3 regions of the Paucibacter sp. KCTC 42545 genome follow, and region 2 is predicted to be linked to each of the others. Evidence: predicted binding sites of a transcription regulator. Region 2 holds the regulator's gene; each other region holds the start of a gene.
What was found. The regulator LexA, encoded in region 2, represses DNA repair genes until DNA is damaged. The targets are predictions, from matches to a motif close to ACTGTATNNNNATACAGT.
Positions count from the first base shown of each region.

Region 1: a site for LexA is predicted at 2,294-2,311, ahead of recA (recombinase RecA). Genes of this name have one in related genera too.
Region 3: a site for LexA is predicted at 4,214-4,231, ahead of imuA (translesion DNA synthesis-associated protein ImuA). Genes of this name have one in related genera too.

Region 1 is NZ_CP013692.1:4,100,291-4,110,284, reverse strand. It holds gene AT984_RS17585 (regulatory protein RecX) at 109-684, opposite strand; gene AT984_RS17580 (nuclear transport factor 2 family protein) at 770-1,144, opposite strand; gene recA (recombinase RecA) at 1,215-2,255, opposite strand; gene AT984_RS17570 (response regulator transcription factor) at 2,407-3,078, shown strand; gene AT984_RS17565 (sensor histidine kinase) at 3,109-4,620, shown strand; gene rodA (rod shape-determining protein RodA) at 4,657-5,811, opposite strand; gene mrdA (penicillin-binding protein 2) at 5,808-7,955, opposite strand; gene mreD (rod shape-determining protein MreD) at 7,955-8,476, opposite strand; gene mreC (rod shape-determining protein MreC) at 8,473-9,522, opposite strand; gene AT984_RS17540 (rod shape-determining protein) at 9,659-9,994, opposite strand, start outside.
Region 2 is NZ_CP013692.1:2,032,815-2,042,808, reverse strand. It holds tRNA gene AT984_RS09020 (tRNA-Ala) at 67-142, shown strand; tRNA gene AT984_RS09015 (tRNA-Glu) at 241-316, shown strand; tRNA gene AT984_RS09010 (tRNA-Asp) at 417-493, shown strand; tRNA gene AT984_RS09005 (tRNA-Ala) at 646-721, shown strand; tRNA gene AT984_RS09000 (tRNA-Glu) at 791-866, shown strand; tRNA gene AT984_RS08995 (tRNA-Asp) at 939-1,015, shown strand; gene lexA (transcriptional repressor LexA) at 1,202-1,945, opposite strand; gene AT984_RS08985 (asparaginase) at 2,036-3,010, shown strand; gene AT984_RS08980 (esterase-like activity of phytase family protein) at 3,030-4,487, opposite strand; gene AT984_RS08975 (organic hydroperoxide resistance protein) at 4,566-4,991, opposite strand; gene AT984_RS08970 (MarR family winged helix-turn-helix transcriptional regulator) at 5,046-5,546, opposite strand; gene AT984_RS08965 (ABC-F family ATP-binding cassette domain-containing protein) at 5,781-7,781, opposite strand; gene prmB (50S ribosomal protein L3 N(5)-glutamine methyltransferase) at 7,778-8,677, opposite strand; gene dapE (succinyl-diaminopimelate desuccinylase) at 8,674-9,819, opposite strand; gene AT984_RS08950 (PilT/PilU family type 4a pilus ATPase) at 9,832-9,994, opposite strand, start outside.
Region 3 is NZ_CP013692.1:3,217,064-3,227,057, forward strand. It holds gene AT984_RS13980 (AMP-dependent synthetase/ligase) at 1-873, opposite strand, end outside; gene AT984_RS13985 (Crp/Fnr family transcriptional regulator) at 964-1,758, shown strand; gene AT984_RS13990 (metal-dependent hydrolase family protein) at 1,825-3,222, opposite strand; gene AT984_RS13995 (GNAT family N-acetyltransferase) at 3,429-4,028, opposite strand; gene imuA (translesion DNA synthesis-associated protein ImuA) at 4,274-5,215, shown strand; gene AT984_RS14005 (Y-family DNA polymerase) at 5,172-6,569, shown strand; gene AT984_RS14010 (error-prone DNA polymerase) at 6,566-9,694, shown strand; gene AT984_RS14015 (hypothetical protein) at 9,743-9,994, opposite strand, start outside.

The DNA.
Region 1 (9,994 bases), 2.1 Mb from region 2:
CGCAGACGGCAATGTAGCATGTTGCGCTGCCGCAATGCTTTCACGGAACTGTCAGTGGCCCTTCAAACGCCCCAAAATGGGCCGATTTCAAGGCGTTTCAGGCAGATTTCAGTCTTCGCCCGCGCTGCCGCCGCGCAAGACTTGGCGTATCACCTCCGGCGCGAAGCCGCGCTGCACCAGGAAGCGGCCTTGCTTGGCACGCATGGCGGCCAGCTCGGCGCCGCTCGGTGCGGCGACATCTGATTGGCCATCAGCATCAAGCTCGGCATCAACCTCAGCAGAGAGGCCGAACTTGCGCCGCCAGACTTGCCGGGCGCGCTCCAGTTCGGTGGCTTTCAGGGTTTGCCATTGCTCCGCGTTCAGGCTCAGGCGGTGCTGGGCTAACTCTTGCTTGATGCGGCTATTGCCAAAACGACTGGCGCGGGCATGCAGGCGCGACTCCACGAAGCGGCTTTCGTCCAAATAGCCTTGCGCCTGCAGCCAACTCAGCAGTTCGTCGACGAGTTCCGGCGCCGCGCTTGTGCTGTCGTCATCAACTGATTCCTTGCCTTCGCGCATGCTTTCCTGGCGGCGCCGTTCGTTCTCGATGTGCAGCAGTTTGCGGCGCAACTCGCTCGGGCTGTGCTCGCGCTGGGCCAGCAAGGCAATGGCGCGAGCCTTCAGGGAAAGGGGTTTGTGATTCATGGGCGCTGTGCGCACAAGTGGGCGATGGTTCGTGGCTGTAAGTCGCTGCCGGTCGCTGTGACTTGCTTTAAGCGGTGTTGCTGCGTCAATACCGCTCGATGCAGTCGCAGGCGCGCGCGGGCGGTGCGTACGGAGCCGGCCAGTGGTCGGTGATGCGGGCAACGCGGCCGTCACCATCAAACTCGAACACCGAAATGCCGGTCTCGGCGGTGCCGTCGACATGAAAGGCGATCACCGAGACGGCTTGCTGATCGTCCGCCACCAGTTGCTGGATATCGGCGCGCCACTGACCGGGCCAAGTGCGGTTGAACTCGACATAGTTGGCGCGGCCGCGCACCCGTTCCCGGGTTTGCGGCACTTCGTAAACGATCTGCTCGGCCAGCAACTCAGCAAATGCCTGCCAATCGCGGGCGTTGGCGGCCTGCCAGTAGCTCAACACCCGTTCGCGTGGTGTGTTCATGAGGCAGGCTCCAGCGGCGGTGCTGTGCGACGGGGCGCTGCGAGGCGCTGATCCGAGCAAAAAGCCCGAATTACTCGGCTTGGGCGCCCGCCAGCAGCGGAACACCCAGCGAGTCACGCACCTTGTTCTCGATTTCGCGGGCGATGTCGCTGTTTTCGCGCAGGAATTCGCGGGCGTTGTCCTTGCCCTGGCCGATCTTCTCGCCGTTGTAGGCGTACCAGGATCCGGACTTTTCGACCACCTTGGCTACCACGCCCATGTCGATGATCTCGCCTTCACGGCTGATGCCTTCGCCGTAGAGGATGTCGAACTCGGCGGTCTTGAAGGGAGAGGCCACCTTGTTCTTCACCACCTTGACCTTGGTTTCACTGCCGATGACTTCATCGCCCTTCTTGATCGAGCCGATGCGGCGGATGTCCAGGCGCACCGAGGCGTAGAACTTCAGCGCATTGCCGCCGGTGGTGGTTTCGGGGCTGCCGAACATCACGCCGATCTTCATGCGGATCTGGTTGATGAAGATGACCATGCAATTGGTCTTCTTGATGGTGGCCGTCAGCTTGCGCAGGGCCTGGCTCATCAAGCGGGCTTGCAGGCCAGGCAATGAATCGCCCATTTCGCCTTCCAGCTCGGCCTTGGGCGTCAGCGCTGCCACCGAGTCGACGACGATCAGGTCCACGGAGCCGGAGCGCACCAGCGCGTCAACGATTTCCAGGGCTTGCTCGCCGGTGTCGGGCTGGCTGATCAAGAGGTCTTGCAGATTGACGCCCAGCTTTTGTGCGTACTGGATGTCCAGGGCGTGCTCGGCGTCGATGAAGGCGCAGACGCCGTTGACCTTTTGCATCTCAGCGATGACTTGCAGGGTCAGGGTGGTCTTGCCCGAAGACTCAGGGCCGTAGATTTCGACCACACGGCCGCGCGGCAGGCCGCCAACGCCCAGGGCAATGTCCAGACCCAGCGAACCGGTGGACACCACCTGGATGTCTTCAATCACCTCGCCCTCGCCCAGGCGCATGATGGAACCCTTGCCGAATTGCTTTTCGATCTGCGACAGGGCGGCCTGCAAGGCCTTGGCTTTTTCAGCACTGATGGTGGGTTTGACTGGGGCGTCCATGAATTTCTCCTCAATGAGCTGGGCGGATTATGGCGCAATCTGTATGTTTGTACAGTGGTTTTGAAAATTCTTGCGAGGGATTGTCTTCACAGCCGGGCTCGGCGGCAAACCTAGAATGCGCTGACAACAAATCAAACTGCCGGAGACCGCCATGCGTATTTTGATCGCCGAAGACGACCAGGTTTTGGCGGACGCCCTGCTGCGTTCGCTGCGGGCCTCGGGCTATGCGGTGGACCAGGTGGGTACTGGCACCGAGGCCGATGCGGCCCTGGCTTCCCATGAGTTTGATCTGGTCATTCTTGACCTGGGCCTGCCACGTCTGCACGGCCTGGAAGTGCTGCGCAAGCTGCGCGCGCGGGGCTCGTCGATGCCAGTGCTGATCTTGACCGCGGCCGACAGCGTGGAGCAGCGCGTCAAGGGCCTGGATCTGGGCGCCGACGACTATATGGCCAAGCCCTTCTCGCTGCAGGAGTTGGAGGCGCGGGTGCGCGCCCTGACGCGCCGCGGCCTGGGCACGGCGTCCAGTGTCATCAAGCATGGCCCGCTGTCCTTTGACGCCACCGGACGGGTGGCCTATATCAATGAGCAGATGGTGGAGCTGTCGGCGCGTGAGCTGAGTTTGCTGGAGGTCTTGCTGCAACGCGCCGGCAGGCTTGTCAGCAAGGACCAGTTGGTGGAGCGCCTGTGTGAGTGGGGCGAGGAAGTTAGCAATAACGCCATCGAGGTCTATATCCACCGCCTGCGCAAGAAGATCGAACAAGGCCCGATCCGCATCGCCACGGTGCGTGGCCTGGGCTATTGCCTCGAGAAAATTCCCGGCTGATGCTCAAGCGCTCGGCAGTGAGGGATCGCCATGGCCGCTGAGTCCGGCCAACGCTCGCTGTTCGGCGAGATCCTGGATTGGATGCTGGCGCCGCTTCTGCTGATTTGGCCCATCAGCGTGGCGCTGACCTGGCTGGTGGCGCAAGGCATTGCGGCCAAGCCCTATGACCGCGAACTGGGCGAGATGGCCCGCACGCTGGGCCTGCAAGTGGCCTCCACCTCGGCGGCACTTGCTGCTGGCCGCACCGGCCGGGCGCAATACGCGCTGGCGCCCGAGGCCGCTGCCTTGCTGCGCGCGGACGAGAGCGATACGGTGTTCTACCAGGTGCTGGGCCTGCGCGGCGAGTTGCTCAACGGTGATGCCAAGCTGCCGGTGCCGACCGATGACGACCTGATCGTGCCCTGGGAGCTGCACTTCCGCGACGATGAAGTGGGCAATGAACGGGTGCGGGTGGCGTATTTGTGGGTCTCGCCCGAGGGCATGGCCGGCAGCAGCAAGACTATGTTGGTGCAGGTGGCCGAGACCTTGGGCAAGCGCGGCAAGCTGACCAACGAAATCATCAAGGGCGTGATCCTGCCGCAGTTCGTCATCCTGCCGCTGGCCGTGCTGCTGGTGTGGTTGGCTTTGGCGCGCGGCATCGCGCCACTCAACGAGTTGCAGCGCCGCATCCGCTCGCGCGATAGCTCCGACCTCAGCCCCATCGACGAGCGCCGTATTCCCGAGGAAGTGGCGCCGCTGGTGGGCGCCATCAATGATTTGCTGGCGCGGCTGGATCAGTCGATCAGCAGCCAAAAACACTTTTTGGCCGATGCCGCCCATCAGCTGAAAACGCCGCTGGCGGGCCTTCGCGCTCAGGCCGAATTCGTGCAGCGTGAAATTGACGAGGGCCGCAGCGAGCCGGCCGATTTGAAGCGATCCCTGCAGCAGATCTCGCTCAGCAGCCAGCGTGCCGCGCACATGGTGAACCAACTGCTGGCGATGGCGCGGGCCGAAGACCAGGAACATGCGGCCCGGCGTGAGCTGGTCAATCTGCCCGAGTTGGCGATCGAGACGGTGCGCGACTTCGTGCCGCGTGCTTTTGACAAACGCATCGACCTCGGTTTCGAAGGCCCCGACCAAGAGCAAAGCGGCTTGCGCGTGCTGGGCCACCCGCTTTTAATTCGCGAGCTGATTCGCAATCTGGTGGACAACGCCCTGCTCTACACCCCGGTGGGCGGCACGGTGACGGTGCGGGTGGTGGAAGACCCCTTCGGCCAGGTCAGCGTCTTGCAGGTGGAAGACTCCGGCCCCGGCGTGCCCGAGGCCGAGCGCGAGAAGGTGTTTCAGCCCTTCTATCGCGCCCTGGGCACCAATGTGGATGGCTCCGGCTTAGGGCTGGCCATCGTGCGCGAGATCGCGCAGCAGCATGAGGCGGATCTGACTTTGGACGAAACGCGGCCCAAGCGTTCAACCCCGCTGGAGGCTGACAGCGGTGGCCCGGGGGCTCGCTTTACGGTGCGCTTCCATGCCCAGGCGGCCGACGAGCCTGTTGATCAGGCCTGAGCGGCCTTGTTGGTGCTGGTTCGTGCTTCTACGGCTTCAGTAACGCACGCGCCGCGTCTTGGCGATGGACATCAAAAGCCCGAGGCCAATGCCCAGCGTCACCATCGCGGTGCCGCCGTAGCTGATGTAGGGCAAGGGCACGCCCACCACCGGCAAGATGCCGCTGACCATGCCCATATTGACAAACACATAGGTGAAGAAAGACATCGTCACCGCCCCCGCCATCAGGCGTGAGAACAGGGTCGGCGCGTCCGAGGCGATCATCAGCCCGCGCAGGATCAGGGCGGTGAAACCGCCCAGCAAGGCCAAGGCGCCGGCCAGGCCGAACTCCTCGCCGAAGGCGGCGAAGATGAAGTCGGTGGTGCGCTCGGGGATGAACTCCAGATGGGTTTGCGTGCCCTTCATAAAGCCCTTGCCGGTGATGCCGCCGCTGCCGATGGCGATCTCGCCCTGAATGATGTGGAAGCCCTTGCCCAGCGGGTCCTTGGTCGGGTCCAGCAGGGTGCAGACGCGGTTCTTCTGATACTCGCGCAGCACCGGCCATTCCACATCCGGCTGGCAGATTTTTTCCTCGCTCATCACCAAGGTGGTGATGCTGGCCGCGCCGATGATGAAGGCCGGGATGATCAGCTTCCAGGACAAGCCGGCAAAGAAGATCACATACAGGCCGGCCGATGCCACCAAGATGGAAGTGCCCAAGTCCGGCTGCTTGGCCACCAGCAGCGTCGGGATGGCCAGCAGCACAAAGGCGGCAATGAAGTCCGGCAGGCGCAGCAAGCCCTCGCGCTTTTGGAACCACCAGGCCAGCATCAAGGGCGTGGCGATCTTGAGCAACTCGGACGGCTGGATCTGCGTCACGCCGATATTGAGCCAGCGCGTGGCGCCCTTTTTGGTGATGCCGAACAGCGCCGTGGCCAGCAGCAGCACGATGCCCACGGTGTAGAGCGGAATCGCCAGCTGCATGATGCGCTGCGGTGGAATCTGCGCCACCAGAAAGATCAGGGCGATGGAGATCAGCATATTGCGGCTGTGATCCACAAAGCGGGTGCCGTGGTCGTAGCCGGCGGAATACATGCTGAGCAGGCCCAGGCCCATCATCCAGCCAATCGCCAGCAGCAGGGGCAGATCGAAGCCGCTGAACATGGGCTTGAGGCGTTGCCATAAGCTGGGTTTGTTGAACACGGCGTTCATGGTGTGGAGGCTCCTCGCTGCGGGGCGGAGGCCCGGCTGGCCGCGGGCGCAACTGGGCGGGCCGCGGCAGGGTTTGCTGCGGCTTGGCCAGTCGCGGCGGTGGCAGGCGTTGGTGCTGCAGTTGCCGTCGCTGATGCTGCAGCAGCAGAGGCAGCAGCTGAAGCTGCGGAAGCCGCTGCGGCCGCCGTGGTGGGTGCGCCCGGCAAAGGCACTTCGGCAATGGGGCGCGGCTTGCCAACTGGCAAAGTGCTCTTGCCGATCTGGGTCAGGGCAATGTCTTCCTCGCTGGGGTAGACGCCGGTGAGCAAATAGTCGAAGACCCGGCGCGCAATGGGCGCGGCCGAGGTGGAGCCGAAGCCGGCGTTCTCCACAATCACCGCCAGGGCCACGGTGGGGGCTTCCAGCGGCGCGAAGGCGACGTAGAGCGAATGGTCGCGCTTGCGCTCGTCGGCCTTGATGTCCTTGTATTTCTCGCCCAAGCGCAGACCAATCGCTTGGGCCGTGCCGGTCTTGCCGCCGCTTTGGTAGGCTGCGCCCGCGAACACCGCGCGCGAGGTGCCCTCCAGCGTCACACCATGCATGGCGTTACGGATCACCGCCACATCGGCGGGCTTGAGTGGCAGCGGCGTCAGCGCGTCGTTGGACAACTGACGCTGCTCGCGTTTGACCACATCCTCAATCTGCCGCACCAGCCGTGGCTTGAAGCGCTGGCCGCCGGTGGACATGGTGGACATGGCGGTGGCCAGCTGCAACATGGTGAAGTTGTTATAGCCCTGGCCGATGCCCAGCGAAATGGTTTCGCCGGCGAACCACTTCTGGTTCGCCGGGTTCTTGGCAAAGTAACGGCGCTTCCAGTCGGTGCTGGGCAGCAGGCCGCCGACCTCGCCTTGCACGTCGATGCCGGTCTTTCGGCCAAAGCCGAAGGGCTCCAGCTCGTCGTGAATCAGATCCACCCCCATCTCATTGGCCAGGGTGTAGAAGTACACATTGCTGGACTGCACGATGGCCAAGCGCATGTCCTTGGGGCCGGGCCGGTCGGTCTCCGGGCTGCCGAAGGTGCGGCCGCCGAAGCTGAAGGTCAGGTTGTCTTGGATGATGGTGCCGGGCGCGCGCTTGCCCGTGTCCAGCGCCGCCATGGCCATGAAGGGCTTGAAGGTCGAGCCCGGGGGGTAGGTGCCGCGCAGGGCGCGGTTCAGCAGCGGTTTGTCGAGGTTGTCGTTGAGTTCGCGCCAGCTGTCGGCATCGATGCCATCGACGAATAGATTGGGGTCAAAGGTGGGCTTGGACACAAAGGCCAGCACCTCGCCATTGCGCGGGTCAATCGCCACCAGCGCACCACGGCGGTCTTTGTACAGCTCTTCCACCAGGGCTTGCAGGCGGATGTCGATCGACAACTGCAAGGTATTGCCCGGCGTGGGCGGCCGGTAGGCCAGGCGGCGCACGGCGCGGCCGGCGGCGCTGGTTTCCATCTCCTCAAAGCCGGTCAGACCGTGCAGCTCTTTCTCGTAGCTTTGCTCGATGCCCAGCTTGCCGATGTACTCGGTGCCGCGGTAATTGGCGATGTCTTCCTCTTCCCACTCATCCATGGCCTTTTTCTCGGCCTGGTTGATGCGGCCGATATAGCCCAGCAAATGCGCGCCGACTTCGCCCAGCGGGTAGTTGCGGAACAGGCGCGCCTTGATCTCTACACCAGGGAAGCGAAAGCGCTGGGCGGTGAAGCGCGACACCTCCGCCTCGTTGAGCTTGGTGCGGATGGGCAGGGACTCGAAATTCTTGCTCTCGTCCATCAGGCGCTTGAAGCGGCGACGGTCGCGCGGCTGGATGTCGATGACCTGGGCCAGCTGGTCGATGGTGCTGTCCAGATCAGGCACTTTGGAGGGCGTGATCTCCAAGGTGTAGGCCGAGTAATTGCTGGCGAGCACAATGCCGTTGCGGTCTTTGATCAGGCCGCGATTGGGCACGATGGGCACCACGCTGACGCGATTGCTCTCGGCACGGTCCAGCAGGCTGTCGTGCTGGATCACCTGCAAAAAGATCAGCCGCGCCACCAGCAGGCCGAAGCAGAACAGCACGAAGCCGGCGGCCGCGATCAGGCGCAGGCGAAAGCGTGACAGCTCCTGTTCGACGTTTTTGAGAACGGTCATTACAGCGGGCGATTGGCGTCGCGATCAGGCGCGCGGCGTTGCGGGGCCAAGAGCAGGATGGTGGCCAGCGGCCACAGCGCTGCCTCAAACAGCGGCGCCCAGGCCAGGGTCCAGCCCGGCCACATGCCGCCCACCAGCATGCGCACCAGCAGCGACACGGCGTGCGCGGCGGCAAACAGCGGCAAGACATGCAGGGCCTGGCCGATCAGGCCGAAGGCCGGAATGCGGCGATGCAGGCTCACCGCGCCATAAACCAAGGTGCTGTAGGCCAGGGCGTGCTGGCCCAGCAGCGAGCCGTGGTGCACATCGATCAAGAGGCCGAAGGCAAAGGCCCAGCCCACGCCGACCCGGCGCGGTTGATGCACGCCCCAGAACACCAACACCACGGCCAGCAGGTCCGGCATCATTGGTGAGCGGCCGATCGGCACCATATCGGCCACCAGGGCCAGGATCAGCGTCAGGGCAATGAAGAGGGGGTTGGCCGGCAGCAAGAGCTGGCCGGAGCCGCGCGGCATGATCATGGCTTGGCTCCAGAAGCGGGTTTGGCGGCGGGCTTGCTGACCGGCTTGGCGGCGGCCTTGGGTGCCGCGCTGGCGCCATGGCCTGTCGCCGATGCGGCTGCAGCGCTAGCGGCAGCTTTGCGGGCCGACTTCACGCTGGCGGCGGCCGCTGCCGCTGAAGCCGCGGCTTCGGCAGCTTCGGCCTGCGCGGCTTCATGCTGGGCCAGCGGTTGCAGCACCAGCACATGGCGCACGCTGTCCAGCCGCGCCACGGGTTGCAGGCTGACGCGGGCGAAGCTGCTGTCGCCGCGCCGCTCCACCACGGTCACCTTGGCCACCGGCAAGCCGGGCGGGTAGACGCCGTCCAGCCCCGAGGTCGTCAAGGCATCGCCTTCTTTGACGTCCGCGTTGGCGGCCAGAAAGCGCAGCTCCATGCCGCTGCCGTCGCTATTGCCGAAGGCGGCGTTGCGCTGTTCGGTGCGGGTGTTGAGCACGGGAATGGCGGCGTCTTTGTCGCTCAGCAGCGTGACCTCGGCCGACAGCTTGTAGAGCCGCGTCACTTGGCCGAGCACGCCCTCTTCATTGATCACCGGCGCGCCGAGTTGCACGCCGTTGAAGCTGCCACGGTCGATCACGACGCGACGCGAATAGGGGTCCGGTGCCTCGTACAGCACCTCGGCCGAGAGCGAGCTCACCTGCAGGGCTGGGCGCAATTCCAGCAAGGCCCGCAGGCGTTGGTTTTCCTGGTGCAGCTGCTCGGCGCGCGAGAGCCTCTCGGCTTGGCGCACCAGTTGTTGGCGGGCTTGGTTTTCGGCCGCCATGGCACGCTCGGTGCCGCGCAGATAGTCTTGGAAGGCCTCCCAGGCATCAACCGGCGTTAGCAGCAGGCGCTGCACCGGATGCAGGGCCAGGGCCAGGGTCTGGCGGGCGGGCTCCACCACCTTGAAACGCGCATCCGCCACCATCAGAAAAACGGCAGCGGCGGCGCACAGCAGCAGCTTGGTCAGGGCCGAGGGGCCTTGACGGAAGATGGGCGGTGTCGTGCGATCTGGTGGGCCGAGAGGCATGGCGAAGTCGTGCGCCGAAAGAATGTCCGCCTAGCAGGCCGCTGCGAGCGGCCGCGAGCTTGGGTGTTTGCCGCTGCTGTTGTTGCCGCTGCGCTGCTCAGCAGCGCTACGGGGCCGCGCAGCAGGCCACATGGCTTTACTCGTAAGTGAAGATGCTGCCCAGGCGCTCCATGCGCTCGAGTGCCATGCCGCAGCCGCGCACCACGCAGGTCAGCGGGTCTTCGGCCACCAGCACCGGCAGGCCGGTTTCTTCGGCCAGCAAGCGGTCCAGGTCACGCAGCAAGGCGCCGCCGCCGGTCAGCATCATGCCGCGCTCAGCGATGTCGGCGCCCAGCTCGGGCGGGGTCTGTTCCAGCGCGTTCTTCACGGCGGAGACGATTTGGTTCAGCGGGTCGGTCAGGGCTTCCAGGATCTCATTGGACGAGATGGTGAAGCTGCGCGGCACGCCTTCGGCCAGATTGCGGCCCTTGAC
Region 2 (9,994 bases):
CGCTGCTTTGGGTCGAATGAGGGTCTGGCTAGCTGGACTTCTTGTGATGCGCAGAGTAAAGAGTTTGGGGGTATAGCTCAGCTGGGAGAGCGCTTGCATGGCATGCAAGAGGTCAGCGGTTCGATCCCGCTTACCTCCACCAAAAGTATTAGATTTAAAAATTTATACTCTAAGTGGCGCGCAGTTCAGTAAGTAGCGATAATGTTGTGTATAATGCGCAGCAATATTGAAGAAGGTTTAGTCCCCTTCGTCTAGAGGCCTAGGACACCACCCTTTCACGGTGACTACAGGGGTTCGAATCCCCTAGGGGACGCCAAGTTTGATAAGGCTTGGTAAATGTTTGAGAGATTAGAAATAATCTGAAAATATTTACAAAACTTGTCGATGAATGCTGATATAATATCAGCTCTTCATCTGGAGTGGTAGTTCAGTTGGTTAGAATACCGGCCTGTCACGCCGGGGGTCGCGGGTTCGAGTCCCGTCCACTCCGCCAGCGTATTGAGTGCATAGATTTCGGTCTGTGTATGTGTTTGAAGGCTCAACTTAATGAGTCGACAAGCGGCCAAGAGATTGGCCGCTTGCATTTAAGAGTTGAGTTTAGAGTTTTAGCTTGAACGGCGCGATGCCCGCATTCTGACAAGATTCGGGGGTATAGCTCAGCTGGGAGAGCGCTTGCATGGCATGCAAGAGGTCAGCGGTTCGATCCCGCTTACCTCCACCATGATTTCATCCTGTGGGTGAGATCAAGGCGGCGCGCAGTTCGGGTGTGAATTGAAAATTAGAAGGTTTAGTCCCCTTCGTCTAGAGGCCTAGGACACCACCCTTTCACGGTGACTACAGGGGTTCGAATCCCCTAGGGGACGCCAAGTTTGATAAGGCTTGGTAACTGCTAGCAGTTACATAACTTATCGATGTTGCGAAACTATATTCGCACATCTGGAGTGGTAGTTCAGTTGGTTAGAATACCGGCCTGTCACGCCGGGGGTCGCGGGTTCGAGTCCCGTCCACTCCGCCAACATTTTGAAAGCCCCGATAACTTGTTATCGGGGCTTTTTCTTTGCTTGAATACTTAACTGGCAAACAGAATTAGATTGGGATGCAGTTACTTCGTGGCTGTGATGATCTGCAGGAGTATTTGCATACTCGTGTAGATCATTCCCCAAGTGCCAATCAACCGCCCTCTAATTGCCCGCCAGTCGCCTCAATTAAATAGGCTGTTGCGAATCAGGCCGACGGCCAAGCCTTCCAGGGCGAAGTTGTCTTCATCCGCTTTCGCAATCAGTATGGGCTCGAACTCGGCGTTCTCGGGGTGCAATTCAATGCCGTTGCGGCCGCGCTGGTAGCGCTTGACCGTCACTTCATCGCCCAGGCGCGCCACAACGATCTGGCCATTCTTGGCTTCGCTGCACTTTTGCACCGCGAGCAGGTCGCCGTCCAGAATGCCGATGTCTTTCATGCTCATGCCTTTGACCTTGAGCAGAAAGTCCGGCCGGCGCGCGAACATGCTGGCTTCGACCGTATAGCTTTGTTCGATGTGTTCCTGAGCCAAGATGGGGTGGCCGGCCGCCACGCGCCCGACCAAAGGCAGGGTCAACTGGGCCAAACTGGCCAGCGGCAGCGAAAACTGGGCGGTTGACTGGCCTTTCAAGCGACTACCGCCAGCAGAAATGCCGCCCGCGCGCGCCTCTTTGGCATCGCGCGCTTCATTCAGCGCACGCAAGGTGCCTGATTTGAGGCGAATCCCACGCGAGGTGCCGCCCACCAATTCAATCGCACCCTTGCGCGCCAAGGCCTGCAGATGCTCTTCCGCCGCATTGGCCGATTTGAAGCCGAGTTCGGCTGCGATTTCAGCCCGAGTTGGCGGGGCGCCAGTCAGTTCGATGGCTTGGCGCACCAGATCCAGAATTTGCTGTTGGCGGGGTGTGAGTTTGGGGCTGTCATCCATATCGGTCCTCGTTTGTGATCCAATGATCAACTGCCTGAATATATATCCAGTAGCTGTATTTTCATCCAGTCGAACCAAGAAAATATGTCAATGAGCGCCGAAAAATCAAGCATCGAGGGTGTTGGCCCTCTCTCCACTACCGCCAGCCGGGTCGTCATTCTTGGCACCGGCGGCACGATTGCCGGCACCGCGGCCAATGCTGCGGACAATGTGGGTTACCAAGCCGCCCAGCTCGGTGTCGATCATTTGGTGCAGGCCGTGCCGGCCTTGGCCAGCCACCGGCTGGAAATGCAGCAAGTGGCGCAGTTGGACAGCAAGGATATGGACATCGCCACCTGGCAACGCTTGGCTCAAGCAGTTGCCACGCATCTGGCGCGCCCTGAAGTGGCCGGCATTGTCATCACCCATGGCACCGATACGATGGAAGAAAGCGCCTACTTTTTGCAGCGCGTGCTGGCGCCAACCAAGCCGGTGGTGCTGACCTGCGCGATGCGCCCGGCCACGGCCTTGCAGGCGGATGGTCCGCAGAATCTGCTGGATGCCGTGGTGCTGGCCCAGGATGCACGTGCCTCGGGTGTGCTTGTGATGGCCGCTGGCCGTGTCCATGCGGCCGAGCAAGTGCAAAAAGCGCACAGCTACCGCATTGACGCTTTTCGCTCTCGCGACGATGCGCTTTGCGGCGTGATGGAAGAGGGTGTTTTGCGTGAGTGGGGCGCTTGGCCGCGTGGTGAGGCGTTGGGCCTGGATCGCATCGCCAAGCCAGCGGACCAGTGGCCACAGGTGCAGATTGTGTTGAACCATGTGGGTGCCGACGGGCTGCTGGTGGATGCCTTGCTGGGCTTGGGCTGCGCCGGCCTGGTGGTGGCCGGCACCGGCAATGGCACGCTGAGCGAGCGCCTGACTCAGGCTTTGTTGCGGGCTCAGGCCCAGGGTGTGCGGGTGCTGCGCTGCAGCCGCTGCGATGCTGGGCCGGTGATCGGTGGCGAGGACAGCGGCCTGCCCAGTGCAGGCGCGCTGTCAGCCGTCAAGGCCAGGGTGGAGCTGATGCTTCAGCTCCTGGCTTGAGCTTCGGAAAGCTCCGCAGTCAGTGGCCTTTGCCAGCCTTGCGGCGGCGGGCGGCGGCCAAGGGGATGCCCGCCATCAAGCCGGCCAGCAGTAGCGCATAACTGCCGGGTTCCGGCACGGCGCTGATTTGCTGGGGCACAAAAGCGGAGCCGTTCAGATCTGCATCGCTGAAGGCAAACACATACCACTGGTTGGGGTTGTTCAGGCCCTTGGGCGAGCTGGCCAAGAAGTCGTTGTCATTGGCGATGTAAAGGGTGTGCTTGAGCACGCCGCCCACCATGATGTCTTCGCCAAAGCTCATGCCCTCGAGCTTGGCTGGAATCTGCGCATCGCTAATGCCTTGGGCATTCAGGGCTTGCTTGAGGTCCAGGAACAGGCTCTTGGCAGGCGCCAGGGCTAGCAAATTGCTCTCGCCGGAGATGCTGCTGACGTCGGCCGCATTGGCCAGATCCACCTTGTAAATGCTCTTGAACTTGGCGGTCGAGTCGTCGCCCAGGCCCTTGCCATCACGCTCCAGAACGAGGAACTCGTGATCGTTCAGCGCCAGGATTTCGCTGCTGTTGTAGTTCTTCTTGGTGATGGGATCGTAGTTGTTGTAGGCGAATTGCTTGGTGGCACCGGTGGCAATGTCGATGCTGATGAAGCGGTTGGCCGCGCCACCGTCACCGCCGTCTTGTGCCAGCGGGCTTTGCATAAAGCCCATCAGGGTCTTGCCATCGGGCGTGATGGCCAGGCCTTCCATGCCCTTGTTAGTGACGCGCCCGCTGCTGGTGTTGTTGGCAATCTCGAGGGCGCCTTGTGCATTTTGCTGGCTGATGCCCAGATTGGCCGGCAGGACAAATGACTTGAGGCGCGCGCCGGTGGCACGGTCGAATTGATAGACGGCGGGGCCGTACTCATCGCTGACGAAGACGCTGCGGCCGTCGTTCGAGAGGCGCAAACCTTCCGGGTCGAGGCGGGCATTGCTGCTGTTCAAAGAACCGCCGGCGCCGAAGGCATCGGAGCGGCCGGTGAAATAGTTCTTGCCGTCCTTGCTCAAGCTCGGTGCGCTGCCGTAGTTCAAGGCGCTGGCACTGTAGAGCAAGGTCGTGGCGTTCAGCTTGGCACCCAAGGTGTAGGGCAGGGCGCCGCCAGCCGATGCGTTCAAGCTCAGCTGCACGGTTTGCAGGCGAGGAATGAAGGAGGCGGTGTTGTCGATCGCGCTGTTCCATGCGGTGGCATTGGGGCCACGGTCGGGCAGGGCGATGAAGGTGTTGCCGCCGGCCCAGGCCAGGGCCGAGCCCATGCCGCCGAGCAGATCGCCGGCAATACCGTTTTCAAGCGGGGCACTTTGGCCGGAGAGGTCGTGCAGCGCGCCACTCAAGCTGCCGGTGGCCACCAGGCTGATGGCGGCAGCGGCCGGTGTGGCGGCTGCCGCTGTGGCCAAGCCGAGTGCGATCAGGCTGGCGAGTCGTTGAAGGGCGTGCTTGGAGCTCATGGCTTGGCCTTTGTGGAAGATGTTCGACAAAGCTTCAAACCATAGAGCCCCTTCGTGACTCCCTTGTGACGAGGCCTTTTAGACCAGCGTCAGCGTCACATCGATATTGCCGCGGGTGGCGTTCGAGTAAGGGCAGACCTGGTGCGCGGCGTTGATCAGGGCCTGTGCTGCGTCCCGGTCCATGCCCGGCAAGCTGATGCGCATCGCCACTTGAATGCCGAAGCCGCCGGTGATGGGGCCGATGCCCACATCCGAGGTGATGGACACATCCGCCGGAACGCTGATCTTTTGGCCGGCAGCAACAGCCTTCATGGCGCCGATGAAGCAGGCCGAGTAGCCGGCCGCGAAGAGCTGCTCCGGGTTGGTGCCGGGGCCGCCGGCGCCACCCAATTCACGCGGTGTGCTCAGCTCAACTTTGAGCGCGCCGTCGCTGGACGATGCATTGCCTTGACGGCCGCCGTTGGCGGTAGCGGTAGCGGTGTAGAGAACTTTGTCGAGGGCCATGGTCATGTACTCCGTGAGGTCGTTGGTGGGTGGGGGAAAAAATGAAAAACGAAATCAGTCGCTGGCTTGGGCTTTGGAAAGCTCCAGGCGCAGCGCATGTAAACGCTTGGTGAGGGAGGAGATTTCTTCGAGTGAACAGGCGCTGGCGCAAGCCAGTTCATGCGGGATGCTTTTGGCTTGCGCCCGCAATGCTTTGCCAGCTGGCGTCAAGCCAATGTCGACACGGCGCTCGTCATCTTTGGCGCGCTGGCGGCTGATCAGGGCGGCGGCTTCCAGGCGCTTGAGCAAGGGCGTCAAGGTGCCGGAGTCCAGCGACAGGCGCTGACCCAGGGCGGAGACGCTGATACCGTCTTGCTCCCACAGCACCAGCATCACCAGATACTGCGGGTAGGTCAGGCCCAGCGGCGCCAGCAGCGGTTTGTAGAGCTTGGTCATGGCCAACGAGCTGGCGTAGAGCGCGAAGCACAGCTGCTGGTCCAGTTGCAACCAATCGGGTGGGCTGCGGCGTGAGGCGCCTGCTGTGTTGGCTGATTTGGGGCTTTGCGTTGAATGCATGGTGTAACTGTAGTTAGCAATTGAATTGCGTACAACTTAAATGGTTATTCAGGGAGGTGCTAGACGGCGTAAGGCGTTTGGGCAAGTTCGGAGCGTCTGGCCCAGGTCGGCAGCCAGGCAGATAGGCATGAAAAAAGGGCCCGAAGGCCCTTTTGTTTGCATTCCGCAGTTGCGCGCTTAGCTGCGCCTTGATGCGGAAATACGGCTGGTGCGCTGATGCGCTGATGCCTAGCGTTAGCTGGCCGCCTGGATGGCATCGACTTCGGCGCCCAGGGCCAGCCAGCGCAGCTCGGCGGCTTCCAGCTCGTCGTGAATGCCTTTCAGGCGTTTGCCCAGCTCGGCGATTTGCGCGGGCGTTGCCTTGCCCGAGGCCAGTTCGGCCTCGACCGCGCTGCGTTCATCGGCCAGCTTGTTCAGCTTGACGTCGATGGCATCCATCTCGCGGCGCAGCGGCTTCGTCTGCTCAGCCAGGCGTTGACGGGCTTGGCCGCTGAGTTTGCGGTCCTCGCGCGCGGCAGGCTTGGCCGCTTCGGCGGCAGGTGCGGCGGCGGCCACGGGCGCGGCCTCAGCAATAGCGGGCTTCTTGCCCATCGCCTTGCTGGCTTGTTTGGCAGCTTCCTTGGCGGCCTTGGCGGCTTCCTTGGATTGCTCAAGCAACCACTTCTGGTAGTCGTCCAGGTCACCGTCAAACGGCGACACCGCGCCCTTGGTCACCAGCCAGAACTCGTCGCAGACTTCACGCAGCAAGGCGCGATCGTGGCTGACCAGCATCACCGTGCCTTCGAACTCGTTCAGCGCGATGGACAGAGCCTCGCGGGTGTTGAGGTCCAAATGGTTGGTTGGCTCGTCCAGCAGCAAGAGGTTGGGGCGCTGCCAAACCAGCATGGCCAGCACCAGGCGTGCTTTTTCGCCACCCGAGAGGCTGCCCACTTGCTGGTTCACCATCTCGCCGACAAAGCGGAACTGGCCCAGGAAGTCGCGCAGCTCTTGCTCGCGCGCGCCGGGGCTGCATTCCTTGGCCAAGCGCACCATGTGCGAGAGCGGGCCTTCGTCGGGGCGCAGCACATCCATTTCCTGCTGGGCGAAGTAGCCGATGGTCAGGCCCTTGCCCTCGGTGATCTTGCCGCCCATGGCACGCTGCATACGCGCCACGGTCTTGACCACGGTGGACTTACCCTGGCCGTTAGCACCCAAGATGCCGATGCGCTGGCCGGCCAGCACCGAGCGGTTGATGCCGCGCACGATGATGTTCTCGACGCCATCGACCTCGTAGCCGCAGGCCACTTCGTCGAACATCAGCATGGGGTTGGGCAGGCTGACGGGCTCGCGGAACTCGAAGTTGAAGTCTGCGGCAGCGAGCACCGGCGCCAGCTTTTCCATCCGCTCCAGCGCCTTGACCCGGCTTTGCGCCTGCTTGGCCTTGCTGGCCTTGGCCTTGAAGCGGTCAATGAACTTCTGCAAGTGGGCGATGCGCTCTTGCTGCTTGCCGAAGGCCGCGGTTTGCTGCTCCATGCGCTCGGCGCGCATGGATTCAAAGGCGGTGTAGTTGCCGCCGTAGCGCATCAGCTTGGTTTCATCCAGGTGCAAGGTGACCTTGGTGATGGCATCGAGGAATTCGCGGTCATGGCTGATGACGATCAAAGTGCCGTCGTAGCGCTGCAACCAGGCCTCCAGCCAGACCAGGGCGTCCAAGTCCAAGTGGTTGGTGGGCTCGTCCAGCAGCATCAACTCGGCCGGGCACATCAGTGCGCGCGCCAGTTGCAAGCGCATGCGCCAGCCGCCCGAGAAGCTGTTCACCGGGGCCTCGACCTGCTCGCCCTTGAAGCCCAAGCCCATCAACAGGGCTTGCGCGCGCGGCTTGGCATCGAAGGCGCCGGCGTCCATCAACATGGCGTGGGCATCGGCCATGGCGTGGCCGTCTTCGGCGGCTTCCGCCTCCTCGAGTGCCTTGCGTGCAGCCATCAGGCGCACATCGCCTTCCAGCACATAGTCGGTGGCCGAGTCTTCGGTTTCCGGCATGTTCTGCGCCACTTCGCCCACCGCCCATTGGCGTGGGATGTCGACTTCGCCCTTATCGCTTTGCAGCCGGTCGGTCAGCAACGCGAACAAGCTGGACTTGCCGGCGCCGTTACGGCCCACCAGGCCGATTTTCTCGCCCGGCTGCAGGGTGACCGAGGCATCGTCCAGGACGATTTTGCTGCCGCGGCGCAGGGTGACATTGCGAATGGTGATCATGGCTGGGCGCCCTCATTGTTCTTGTTCATCGACTTCAACAGCGCTTCCTGGGTCACCAGCAACACCTGATCTTCTCCGGCCGATGTTTCCATCCAGGCCACTTCCAATTGCGGGAATGCCGCTTCAAAAAACTCGCGCTCGTTGCCGATCTCCAGCACCAACACGCCGTGCTCGCTGAGGTGCTCGGGTGCGGCGCGCAGCAGCTCGCGCACAAAGTCCATGCCGTCGCTGCCCCCCGCCAGGGCCAGCTCGGGCTCGGCCCGGTACTCGGCCGGCAGGGCGGCCATGGACTGGCTGTTGACGTAGGGCGGGTTGCACAGAATCAGGTCATAACGCTTTGTCCCGGCGGGCTGCAGGCCATCGCCTTGCAGAAGGCGGATGCGGTCTTGCAGGCCGTGTTTGTCCACATTGATGCGGGCCACGGCCAGGGCGTCGACACTGAGGTCGATGGCATCCACCGCCACCTCGGGCCAGGCCATGGCTGCCAAGACTGCCAGGCTGCCGTTGCCGGTGCAGAGGTCCAGCACGGCCTGGGTCTGGTCGGACAACCAAGCGTCAATGCTGCCATCGGCCAGCAATTCGGCAATGAAGCTGCGCGGCACGATGGCGCGCTCGTCAACGTAGAAATCCACGCCCTGCAGCCAGGCCTCGCGGGTCAGGTAGGCGGCAGGTTTGCGGGTGGCGATGCGCTCCTCAATCAAGGCGGCGATCTGGCTTTGTTCGGCCTCGCTGAGCACGCGCTCGGCGTGTTCGTCCAGGCTGTCCAGCGGCAATTGCAAGCGCCACAAGACCAGCCAGGCGGCTTCGTCAAAGGCGTTGGTGGTGCCATGCCCAAATGAAACGCCCGCCTCGGTCAGGCGGGCGGCGTGCAATTCAATGCAGGAGATCAGGTTCACAGCAGCAGGTTCTCCAGCGTGCGTCGGTAGATATTCTTCAGCGGTTCCAGGCTGTCGGCGGGCAAGTACTCGTCGATCTTGTGGATGCTGGCGTTGATGGGGCCGAATTCCACGACCTGGGGGCAGATCTTGGCGATGAAACGGCCGTCCGAGGTGCCGCCGGTGGTGGACAGCTGCGTACTCAAGCCGGTCTCGGCCAGGATGGCCTGGCTCAAGGCTTCGCTCAAACTGCCCACCGGGGTCAGGAAGGGCTCGCCACCCAGGGTCCAGTCCAGCGCATATTCCAGCCCGTGGCGGGCCAGCAGGGCTTGCACCCGGGTCTTCAGCGACTCCGGCGTGGACTCGGTTGAGAAACGGAAATTGAAGTCCAGCACCATCTCACCGGGGATCACATTGGTGGCGCCGGTGCCGGCCTTGATGTTGGAAATCTGAAAGGTGGTGGCCGGGAAATAGCTATTGCCATCGTCCCAGTGCATGGCCGTCAGCTCGGCGATGGCCGGTGCTGCTTGATGAACTGGGTTGCGTGCCAATTGCGGATAGGCCACATGGCCTTGCACGCCCTTGATGCGCAGCTTGCCGCTGAGCGAGCCGCGCCGGCCGTTCTTGACCATATCGCCCACGCGCTCCACCGAGGTCGGCTCGCCGACGATGCAGTAGTCCAGGCGTTGGCCTTGGGCTTTGAGCTGCTCGCAGCAGACCTTGGTGCCATCGACCGAAGGGCCTTCTTCATCGCTGGTCAGCAAGCAGGCCAGGCTGCCCGTATGGCTGGGATGGGCGGCGCAGAATTCTTCGGCGGCCACCACAAAAGCGGCCAGCGAACCCTTCATATCGGCAACACCGCGGCCGTAGATGCGGCCGTCGCGGTAGCTGGGCACAAAGGGGTCAGAGCTCCAAGCGTCGAGCCGCCCGGGCGGCACCACGTCGGTGTGGCCGGCAAACACAAGCACCGGGCCGTCTGGCGCGCCGCGTTTGATGGCCCACAGATTGCTGACGCGGAAATTGTCCGGGCCGCTGTCCATGCGCTGCAGCTCAAAGCCCAGGGCAGACAGACGTTGGCCGATCAGCTCCAGGCAACCGGCGTCATCGGGCGTGACCGAAGGGCGCGCGATCAGCGCCTCCAAAAGGGCAAGGGTTTGGCTCATCGAGGGGCGGGCTCAGTCGTGGCGCACGTCGAGCGTGATTTCGGTGAAGCTGGCCTCGTCGCTGGCGGCTTCTTCCTTCTTGCCGGCAGCAGCCTTGCCCATTGCGGGGCCTTCGTTTTGCAAACGCCAGAGCAGATTGGTGGGCGAGTCGGCGAAGGCCAGGCCTTCTTCGCGG
Region 3 (9,994 bases), 1.2 Mb from region 2:
ATAGCCGCAGACCAGCCACTGCGCGTAGCTGAAGATGTTCTGGCCAATCCAGGCCGGCGGCAGATAGGCCAGCACTTCCTCATCGCAAGTCAGCTTGTCGAAGCGGGCACCGGCCTGGGCGCGGTCGATCAGGCTGGCGTGGGTGTGCACCACGCCCTTGGGGTTGCCGGTGGTGCCGGAGGTGAAGAACATCGCCGCCACATCGCCGGCTTGACCTTGCGCCACGGCTTCGTCGAAGAAATGCGGGTGCAGCGCGGCATGTGCCCGGCCTTGCTCGGCCAGGCTGTCCAGTGATGCCAGGCTGGCGTCTTCGGCGTAAGCGCGCAGGCCACGCGGGTCATCAAACCAGATGCTGCGCAGTTGCGGGCAATGCTCTTGGTCGCGCAGCTCCAGCATCTTGTCGACCTGCTCCTGGTCTTCCACCACCGCGAAAGCAATCTCGGCGTTATTGACCGGAAACACAAACTCGGCCGCCACCGCATCCTGATACAGCGGCACTGGAATGGCACCCAGCGACTGCGCGGCCAGCATGGCGGCCGACAAGCGGGGCCGGTTCTCGCCCACCACCAGCAAATGGTCGCCGCGCCGCAGGCCGGCTTGGGCCAAGCCATGGGCCAGCTCGCGCACCAACTGGGCCAGTTGGGCCCAGCTCAGGGTCTGCCAAATGCCGTATTCCTTCTCGCGCAAGGCCGGGGCATGCGGACGCTGCGCGGCATGCGCCAGCAAAAGCTGCGGAAAGGTGGAACTCGGGGCTGCAGTAGTCACCGGTTTGTCTCCTTGAGTCTCTGGCAGGCGCGAAATGGCGCTGCCGGGACTTTGTTGTGTTGGCATCCTAGGGGCGACTTTGACGCTTGGCTGTCTTTGCAACGACATTCCTAGGGTCAGTACGGGGGCGTGCTTTCCCGGGGTCGCTTGGCAGCGCGCTGTAAGCCTCCTGTCACCCAGCCTGGGCAACACTCAGCCATGAACTTCGCAAATGCTTCAAGCCAGGCCGAGACTGGCGCCGCATCCCCGGCCTCCCCCGCATCCAGCCTGCGCCAGCGCGCCCGCGCCGCCACCGCCCAGGAGCTGGCCGCCATTCCCTGGCTGGCCTTGCTGGACCCGCAGCAGCGCGCCAAGGCGGTGGCGCAGCTGGAAGTGGCCGACGCGCAGGTCGGCGAGCGCATTTGCAAGATTGGCAAAAAAGCCAATTACTGGTTCGGCGTCATCGACGGCTTGCTGAAGATGAGCAATGACGACTCCACCGGCCAGGCCATCACCTTCACCGGCGTGCCGCCCGGCGGCTGGTTTGGCGAGGGCACTTTGCTCAAACGCGAGAGCTACCGCTACAACATCCAAGTGCTGCGCCCCAGCATCGTGGCGGGTTTGCCGCTGGAGATGTTCCACGAACTGCTGGAAGGCAGCATCGCCTTCAACCGCTTCATGCTCAACCAGCTGAATGAACGCCTGGGCCAGTTCATCGCCGCCCGCGAGATCGACCGCATCAGCGACCCCGATCTGCGCGTGGCCCGCAACCTCGCCGCCCTCTTCCATCCCCAGCTCTACCCCGGCGTGGGCAGCTTGTTGCGCATCACCCAGCAAGAGCTGGGCTATCTGGTCGGCCTGTCACGCCAGCGCGTCAACCAAGCCCTCAACAAGCTGGCGGAGCGCGGCCTGATCAGCATCGAGTACGGCGGGCTGCGGGTGCTGGATTTGCAAGGCTTGCGCTGCTTTCCGCAGGTGATGCCGGCGGTATCGGCGCTGCCGGTGGGGGCGTGAGCGGCAAAAAAGCTTTGCCGCCCATCCAGCCCCCAAGCGCTTCCCAGCGCCAGTGCCGGTTCTGATTTACTGGGTGATGTTCTTGACCACCCGCCCATCTTTCATGATCACCAGCAAGTTCTTGGCGGGCTCGGCGATCAGGGCGATGTTCTCGATCGGGTTGCCGTCCACCAGCAACAAATCGGCCAGCGCGCCTTCTTGCACCACGCCCAAGCGGCCACGGTAAGGGCTGCGCAGGCCTGACAAGGCCAGCAGTTCGGCATTGCCGGAGGTGGCCATCTTCAGCACTTCCACCGGGCTGTACCAGCGCGTCATCTTGGCCAATTGAGCGCCTTGGGTGGCGGCCGCAGCGGCATCGAACAAGGTGTCGGTGCCCCAGGCAGTTTTGATCTTGTACTTCTTGGCCAGCGCATACGCCGCGTCGGTGCCGCCGAACATTTCCAGCTGCTTGAGGCGGTTGGGCGAGCCCTCCGGGAAGGCGGATGGATGATGGGGGTCCTCCACAAAAGGCTGCAAGCTCCACCACACGCCTTTATCGGCCATCAGCTTGGCGGTGGCGTCGTCCAGCAACTGGCCGTGGTCAATGCAGCGCACGCCGGCCTCGATGGCCTGGCGCACCGCACGCGGCGTGTAGGCATGCACGGTGACGTAAGTGCCCCAGTTCTCGGCCGCTTCCACGGCGGCGCGCAGCTCGGGCACGGTGTACTGGGTCACGTCCAGCGGATCAAAGCTGGAGGACACACCGCCACCGGCCATCAGCTTGATCTGCGAGGCCCCCAGCGCCAGCAACTCGCGGCTGCGCTGACGCACCGTGTCGGCGTTGTCAGCAATCACGGCCGCACCGGCGCGTTCGCTGAAGGTAAATTCCCCGGGGCGCACGGGTAACTCGTTAGGCAGGCGGAAGTCACCATGACCGCCGGACTGCGAGAGGAAGGCCCCGGAAGGCCAGATGCGCGGCCCCGCCACCAAGCCCGCATCAATGCCGCGCTTCAAACCAAACACCGGGCCGCCAAGATCGCGGATGCTGGTGAAGCCGCGCATCAAGGTGTCGTTCGCGGCCTTCACCGCCGCCACATTGATGAAGCCCACATCGCTGGTGAGAATCACCAGCTGCGGCAGGGTGGAAAACATGATGTGGGTGTGGGCATCGATCAAACCCGGCATCAAGGTGCGGCCGCTGCCGTCGATGCGGGTCAGCACCGCGTCGGCTGGGGCCGAGATGGGCGCGCTGGAAATGGTCTTGATGGTATTGCCCTGCACCAGCACATTGGCGGGCGCGGACAGCTTGTCAGCTACACCGTTGAAGATGCGCACGTTTTCGATCAGCACCGCGCTTGGCTGCGGCGCGCCCGCTTTGGCGGATGGCGCGGCGGCTTGCTGAGCCCAACTGGCGCTGGCGCCACCCGCAGCCAGGCCCAAACAGGCCAGGCCGCGCAAGACGGTTCGTAAAACAGTGGCTTGCATTTGCTTTCCCTATCTCAGAAGTGGTGCTGACCGATGCCGGGCGCTTTACCGTACGGCGAATGGCATTCCATTCTGCACGCCGGTCGCCGCGGCCGGGATGACACAGCGCTTCGAAGTTAGGGGATGGGCTTTGGGTGGGACAGTCAGCGGACTGTGAGTGGGCGCTGAGTGGGCGGTGTTTGGGCTGCGTGCAGCCCGCCGCAGGCTCAGGCGCCAAAGGGCGTGGGCGGCGGCACCTGCTTGGGCACGGTGGCGTAATGCTCGGCGCTCATCTCGTACAGCAGGCTGGGGGCCTGGCCCGGCACATCGGCCAGCGCGCCCTTGAGCCGCATGCCGATGCGCTCCAGCGTCTTGCGTGAGGGCATATTGCTCGGCCGCACCACCGCCAGCACGGCCGGGGCGCGCAGTTGATCAAAGGCCAGCGCCAAGGCCGTCATCGCCATCTCGGAGGCATAGCCCTGCCCCCAGGCCTGGGGCCGGAAGCGGAAGTACAGATTCAGATCCAAGCGCCCCTGATGGCCCTCGATGGGCTTGGCCATGATGCCGCCGAAGCCCAGCAGCTGCTCGGGCTGCTCGCGCAAGGCAATCGCCCAGTAGCCGAAGCCCTGGGCCTGCCAGTGCGCCTGCCAGCCTTCCAACAAAGCCTGCGCAGCTTCACGCGAAACGAGTGCACCGGCGGGGTTGAAGCGGTTGGTGATGGGGTCGGCATGCACCTCAAAAACGGCATCCAGATCGCTGGCCTCGGGCGCGCGCAGCGTCAAACGCGCGGTGTCCAAGATTGCCAACAAGGGCTCAAGCAAGGCCATGACTGTTTATCCCGAGGAATGACGATATGGTGAAAACCCTAATTTTCCACCTTAAACCGAAGCAGGCCGCCGCGAAAACCCCTCAAGCAGAGGGTTAACTATGGTTTTCTCACGGAAAGTCAGCCGTGTTGGCGGGGCAGCGGCATCGGTGTGACAGCGCTGTGGCATCAGCCTGGCCTCATTAAGCTGTATAAAAACACAGTCTTTCTGTATCATGAGTTCCCCCCAGCTCGCAGCAAGCCGCCATGCTCTCCACCGCAACTCTCCGCCCGGCAGAGCCAGCCCAGGCCTTGCTGCACGCCCAAGTCTGGCGCGCCAACAGTCTGGGCAGCAGCCCCAAGCCCGGCCTCAGCAGCGGCTTTGCGGCGCTGGACGCCCAGCTGCCCGGCGCCGGCTGGCCCAGCCACGCCCTGAGCGAAATCCTGCAGCCGCCCCACACGCAGCTGGAGTGGCGCTTGCTGGGCCCCGCCCTGCGGGCGCTGTTGGCCCCATCGGCGTCCCACACGGCAGCACCCGGCCAAGGCCAAGCCAAGCGGCCGCAGCAACCAGGCCGCGCGCCCGTCGTGCTGCTGATCAACCCGCCCTACACCCCGCACCTGCCGGGCCTGCAAGCCGCTTGTGGCGCGGCGGCCGAACAGCTGCTGTGGATTGCCGCAGGCACGGCGCAGCAACAGCTCTGGGCCACCGAGCAAGCCATCAAGGCCAATGCCGCCGCCGCCATCCTGGCTTGGCTGCCGCAGGCCAGGCCCGAGCAAATCCGGCGCCTGCAAAGCCATGCCCAGAGCTGCAGCGCGCCGGTGTTTTTGCTGCGCCCGCTGGCCGCGCACACGCAAGCCTCGGCCGCGCCCTTGCGGGTGGCCTTGAGCGTGGGCGCCGATTGGTGTTTGCAAGTGCAAATCCTCAAACGCCGCGGGCCCACGCATGAGCAAGCCCTGCTGCTGCCGGCCCTGCCCGCCGGGCTGCAAGAAGTGCTGAGCCCGCGCATGCTGGCCCAGCCTTGGCCCAGCATGGGAACGCCGGTCACGCCGATCGCTCCGCTCATGCCGACCACGACTGTCGTCAACACGCCGGCGGCGCCGCAAATCGCAAGCAGCGCAAGCAGCGCCGGCAGCGCCATCACCTCCGTCAGCGCCCTCATCAGCCATGCACTGGCTCGCCCTGCTCAGCCCGCCACCAGCGCCCACTGAAACGCTGGCAGGGGGCAGCGGCGGCACGGCGGCATCGCAACAACAGGCCCTGGCCTGGTGGGCGCTGCAGTTCACGCCGCGCGTGGCTTTGCTGGAAGAGGCGGTGGTGCTGGAAGTGGCCGCCAGCCTGCGCCTGTTCGGCGGCCCGCAGGCCTTGCATCAGCGTCTGTTTGCCAGCGCGCCGCAGGCCGGCTTGCACCTGCAGGCGGCCGCCTGGGCGCCCAGCAGCTTGGGCGCCTTGGCCTTGGCGCGCTGCCAGCCCAGCCTGGACTGGCCTAGCAGCCTGAGCTTGGGCGCACAGCTTGATGCCCTGCCCCTGCCCGCCCTCAGCGCCGCGCAAGCCCATGCCCCCATGCTGGCCCGGCTGGGTTGCAAGCGCCTGGGTGATGTGCGCCGCCTGCCGCGCGCCGCCCTGGGCCGGCGCTTCGGCGCCGAGCTGCTGCGGGCGCTGGATCAGGCTTATGGCCAGTTGCAGGAGGCGCATGCCTGGATCAGCATCCCCGAGCAATTCAGCGCCCGCCTGGAGCTGCCGCAGCGCAGCGACAACGCCATGGCCTTGCTGCATCACGCCCAGCATCTGCTGCGCCAGCTCTGCGCCTGGCTGGCCGCCCGCCATGCCGGTGTGCAAGACCTGACCCTGCACTGGGAGCATGACGCGATGCGCGCCCGCGAGATCGCCAGCCACGGCAGCCTGCAAGTGCACACGGCCGAAGTCACACGCGACTACCGCCATCTCGCCCGCCTGCTGAGCGAGCATCTGCAGCGCATCGCCCTGCCCGCGCCGGTGGGTGAAATCAGCCTGCACGCCGGCACGGTCTTGCCGCTGATCGAAGCCAGCCAGCCCCTGCTGCCGCCCGGCCCCGGCCAGCCCGTCGCCGGGCAGGAAAGCCTGTCGCAATTGCTGGAGCGCATGGCCCTGCGCCTGGGCGAGCGCCAAGTGCGCTGCGGCCATTTGCAAGAGGACCATCGCCTGGAACAGATGCAATGCTGGCAGCCCTGGCCCGGCCACGCGGCACCCGCGCCGGGCCTGCGCCCCAACGGCAGTCCGCAACCGACCTGGCTGCTGCCCGAGCCGCTGCGGCTGGAAGTGCGGCAAGACCAACCGCATTACCTCGGCCCGCTGCGCCTGCTGGCGGGGCCGCAGCGCATCGAAGGCGGTTGGTGGGGCGGCCACGCGGGCGACCCAGGCCAAGCCCAGCAAGAATCGCAGCAAGAGCCGAAAAATAGGCCGCCGCAACATGTGCAGCGCGACTACTTCCTGGCCCTGAGTGCCACCGCCGGCGTGCTGTGGATTTTTCAGCAGCGCCTGTCGGTGGACGAGCAAGGTTGGTTCTTGCACGGGCTCTTCGCATGATCAGCGCCTACGCCGAGCTGCATTGCCTCAGCCACTACTCTTTTTTGCGCGGCGCCTCCAGCCCGCAAGAGTTGGTGGAGCGCGCCCATGCGCAAGGCTATGCGGCGCTGGCCATCACCGATGAATGCTCACTGGCCGGCGTGGTGCGTGCCCATGTCGCGGCCAAGGCCTGCGGGCTCAAGCTGTTGATCGGCAGCGAATTCCTGGTCAGCGAAGCCGAGGGCCCCGGCTTCAAACTTGTGCTGCTGGCCCGCCATCTGCAAGGCTATGGCGAGCTGTGCCAGTTCATCACCGACTTGCGGCGCAGCGCGCCCAAGGGCAGCTACCAGCTCAGCTGGGCCTTGCTGCAGCAGCATGCCGCGCAGCTGAGCAGCGGCTGCCTGGCCTTGTTGCTGCCGCTGCGCAGCAGCAGCGACGCGCAATTGCTGGCGCAGGCGCAGTGGCTGTTGCAAGCCTTCAGCGGGCGGGCCTGGATTGGCGTGGCCCTGCTGCGCGAACTGGGCGACGAACTCTGGCTGCACCGGCTGCGGCAGATCTCGCAGGCCACGGCCCTGCCCCTGGTGGCGGCGGGCGATGTGCATCTGCATGTGCGCTCGCGCAAGCCGCTGCAAGATGTGATGACAGCCACCCGGCTGAATCGCCCCATCAGCGCCTGCGGCTATGAGCTGCAGCCCAATGCCGAGCGGCATCTGCGCAGCCGCCTGCGCCTGGCGCAGCTCTACCCGGCCGATCTGCTGGCGCAAACCTTGGTGGTGGCGGCGGCCTGCAGCTTCTCGCTCGACGAAATTCGCTACCAATACCCCAGCGAGGTGGTGCCGCCGGGTCAGAGCCCGGCCCAGCATTTGCGCGCCCTCACCGAAGCAGGTGCGCGCATTCGCTGGCCGCAGGGCGTGGCAGCAGCGCACCGCGCCCAGATGGAGCATGAGCTGGCACTGATCCACGAGATGGGCTACGAGCATTACTTCCTCACCGTGGCCGATGTGGTGAGCTTTGCGCGCGGCCAAGAGATCCTCTGCCAGGGGCGCGGCTCGGCGGCCAATAGCATCGTCTGCTTTTGCCTGCACATCACCGAGGTTGACCCGGCGCGCAGCAGCATGCTGTTCGAGCGCTTCATCAGCCGCGAACGCAACGAGCCGCCCGACATCGATGTGGACTTCGAACACGATCGACGCGAAGAGGTGATTCAGTACCTCTACAGCAAATACGGCCGCGAGCGCGCCGCGCTGACCGCGGTGGTGATCAGCTACCGGCCGCGCAGCGCCATCCGCGATGTGGGCCGGGCGCTGGGCTTGGACCCTGAACTGGTGGAGCGCCTGGCCAAGGATCACCACGGCTGGACCGAAGAAGTGCTGCCCGAGGAGCGCCTGCAGCAGCTGCAAGCCGAGCTGGGCCTGGACTTCGGTAGCCTGCAGCTGCGCCAGCTGCTGCTGCTGACGCGCCAGCTGATGGGCATGCCGCGCCACCTCAGCCAGCACCCCGGCGGCTTTGTGTTGACGCAGGGGCCGCTGTCGCGCCTGGTGCCGATCGAGAACGCCAGCATGGTCGATCGCACCGTGATCCAGTGGGACAAGGACGATATCGACGCGCTCGGCCTGATGAAGGTGGATGTGTTGGCGCTGGGCATGCTCAGCGCGCTGCGGCGCAGCTTCCAGCTGATTGAGCAGTTACGCGGCCAGCCCTTTGGCATGAAGGACGTGCCCGAGGGCGACCGCCCCACCTACGACATGATCTGCCGGGCCGACACGGTGGGCGTGTTCCAGATCGAATCGCGCGCCCAGATGTCCATGCTGCCGCGCCTGCAGCCGCGCTGTTTTTACGATCTGGTGGTGGAAGTGGCCATCGTGCGCCCCGGCCCGATTCAGGGCGGCATGGTCCACCCCTATTTGAAGAACCGGGCCATGCGGCCGCAAGACATTCAGTACCCCAGCGAGGCGCTCAAGGTGGCGCTGGAGCGCACCTGCGGCATCCCGATTTTTCAAGAGCAGGTGATGCAGGTGGCGATGATCGCGGCCAGCTTCTCGGCCGGTGAGGCCGACCAGCTGCGCCGCGCCATGGCGGCCTGGAAACGGCCCGGCGACCTGCAGCGCTTTCACGAAAAGATCTTGAGCGGCATGCGCGCCAATGGCTACACCGACGACTTTGCCGAGGCCATCTTCCGCCAGATCAAGGGCTTTGCCTCCTACGGCTTTCCAGAGTCGCATGCCGCCAGTTTCGCGCTGCTGACCTATGTGTCTTGCTGGGTCAAGCAGCATGAGCCGGCGGTGTTTTTGTGCGCCCTGCTGAACTCACAACCGCTGGGCTTTTACTCACCCAGCCAGCTGGTGCAAGACGCGCGCCGCCACGACATCGAGGTGCGCGCGGTGGATGTCAACTGCAGCGGCGTGGTCAGCAGCCTGGAGCCGATTGCCGGCCAGCATCAGCCCGCTGTGCGCTTGGGCCTGCAACTGGTCAGCGGCTTGGCTGGCGCGGCGGCGCGGCGCATCGAGATGGCCCGCGTCCAAGCCCTTTTCAGCGACACGCAAGACCTGGCCCTGCGCGCCGGGCTCGATCAGCAAGATCTGCAGCAACTGGCCGCCGCCGACGCCCTGATGTCGCTGGCCGGCCAGCGCCGCCAGCAGGTCTGGCAGGCCACCGCGCTGCGCGCCATGCCGCCGCTTTTGCAAGGCACGCTGCCGCTGGAGGATGAACTGGCCTTGGAACAAGCCCCCGAAGGCGAGGAGGTGCTGTGGGACTACGCTGCCCTGGGCCTGACCCTGCGCAGCCATCCGCTCAAGCTCTTGCGCCCGCGCCTGGCCAAGCGGGGCCTGCTGACGGCCGCGCAGCTGCTGCACTGGCGCAGCGGCAGGCCGGCGCATGCCTGCGGCTTGGTGACGGTGCGGCAGCGCCCGCAAACCGCCAAGGGCGTGCTCTTCATCAGCATGGAAGACGAAACCGGCAGCGTGCAGGTGATCGTCTGGCCCGATGTGTACGAAGCCAACCGCAGCCTGCTGCGCAACGCCCGCCTGCTGGCCGCGCACGGCAAATGGCAGGCCGAGAACGGCGTGCGCCATCTGCTGGCACAGCGCTTCGAGGACTTGTCGCCCTGGCTGGGCCGGCTGGGCTTGGAGAGCAGGGACTTCCGCTGAAGGCCGGCCAAGCGCATCACTGCGTCCAAGCCTCACACCTTCAAAACCTCAGAGATAGGGGCCGGAGCGCCGCGACCGTCCCGAGCGGCTGGAGCTGACTTTGCGGCCGCTGGACTCACTGGAGCGGCTCTCAGCGCCAAAGCTGCTGTGGCCGGAGGATTGATGGTGATGATGCGGGCGATGTTGTGGACGGATGATGGGCACATCGAGCGCAGCGGCGCGCTCAGGGGCCGAGGCGGGTGGTGTCGGCTCCAGATCGCTGGGCAGGCTTGAATCGCCCTGAGCGCCGAAACGGCTGGA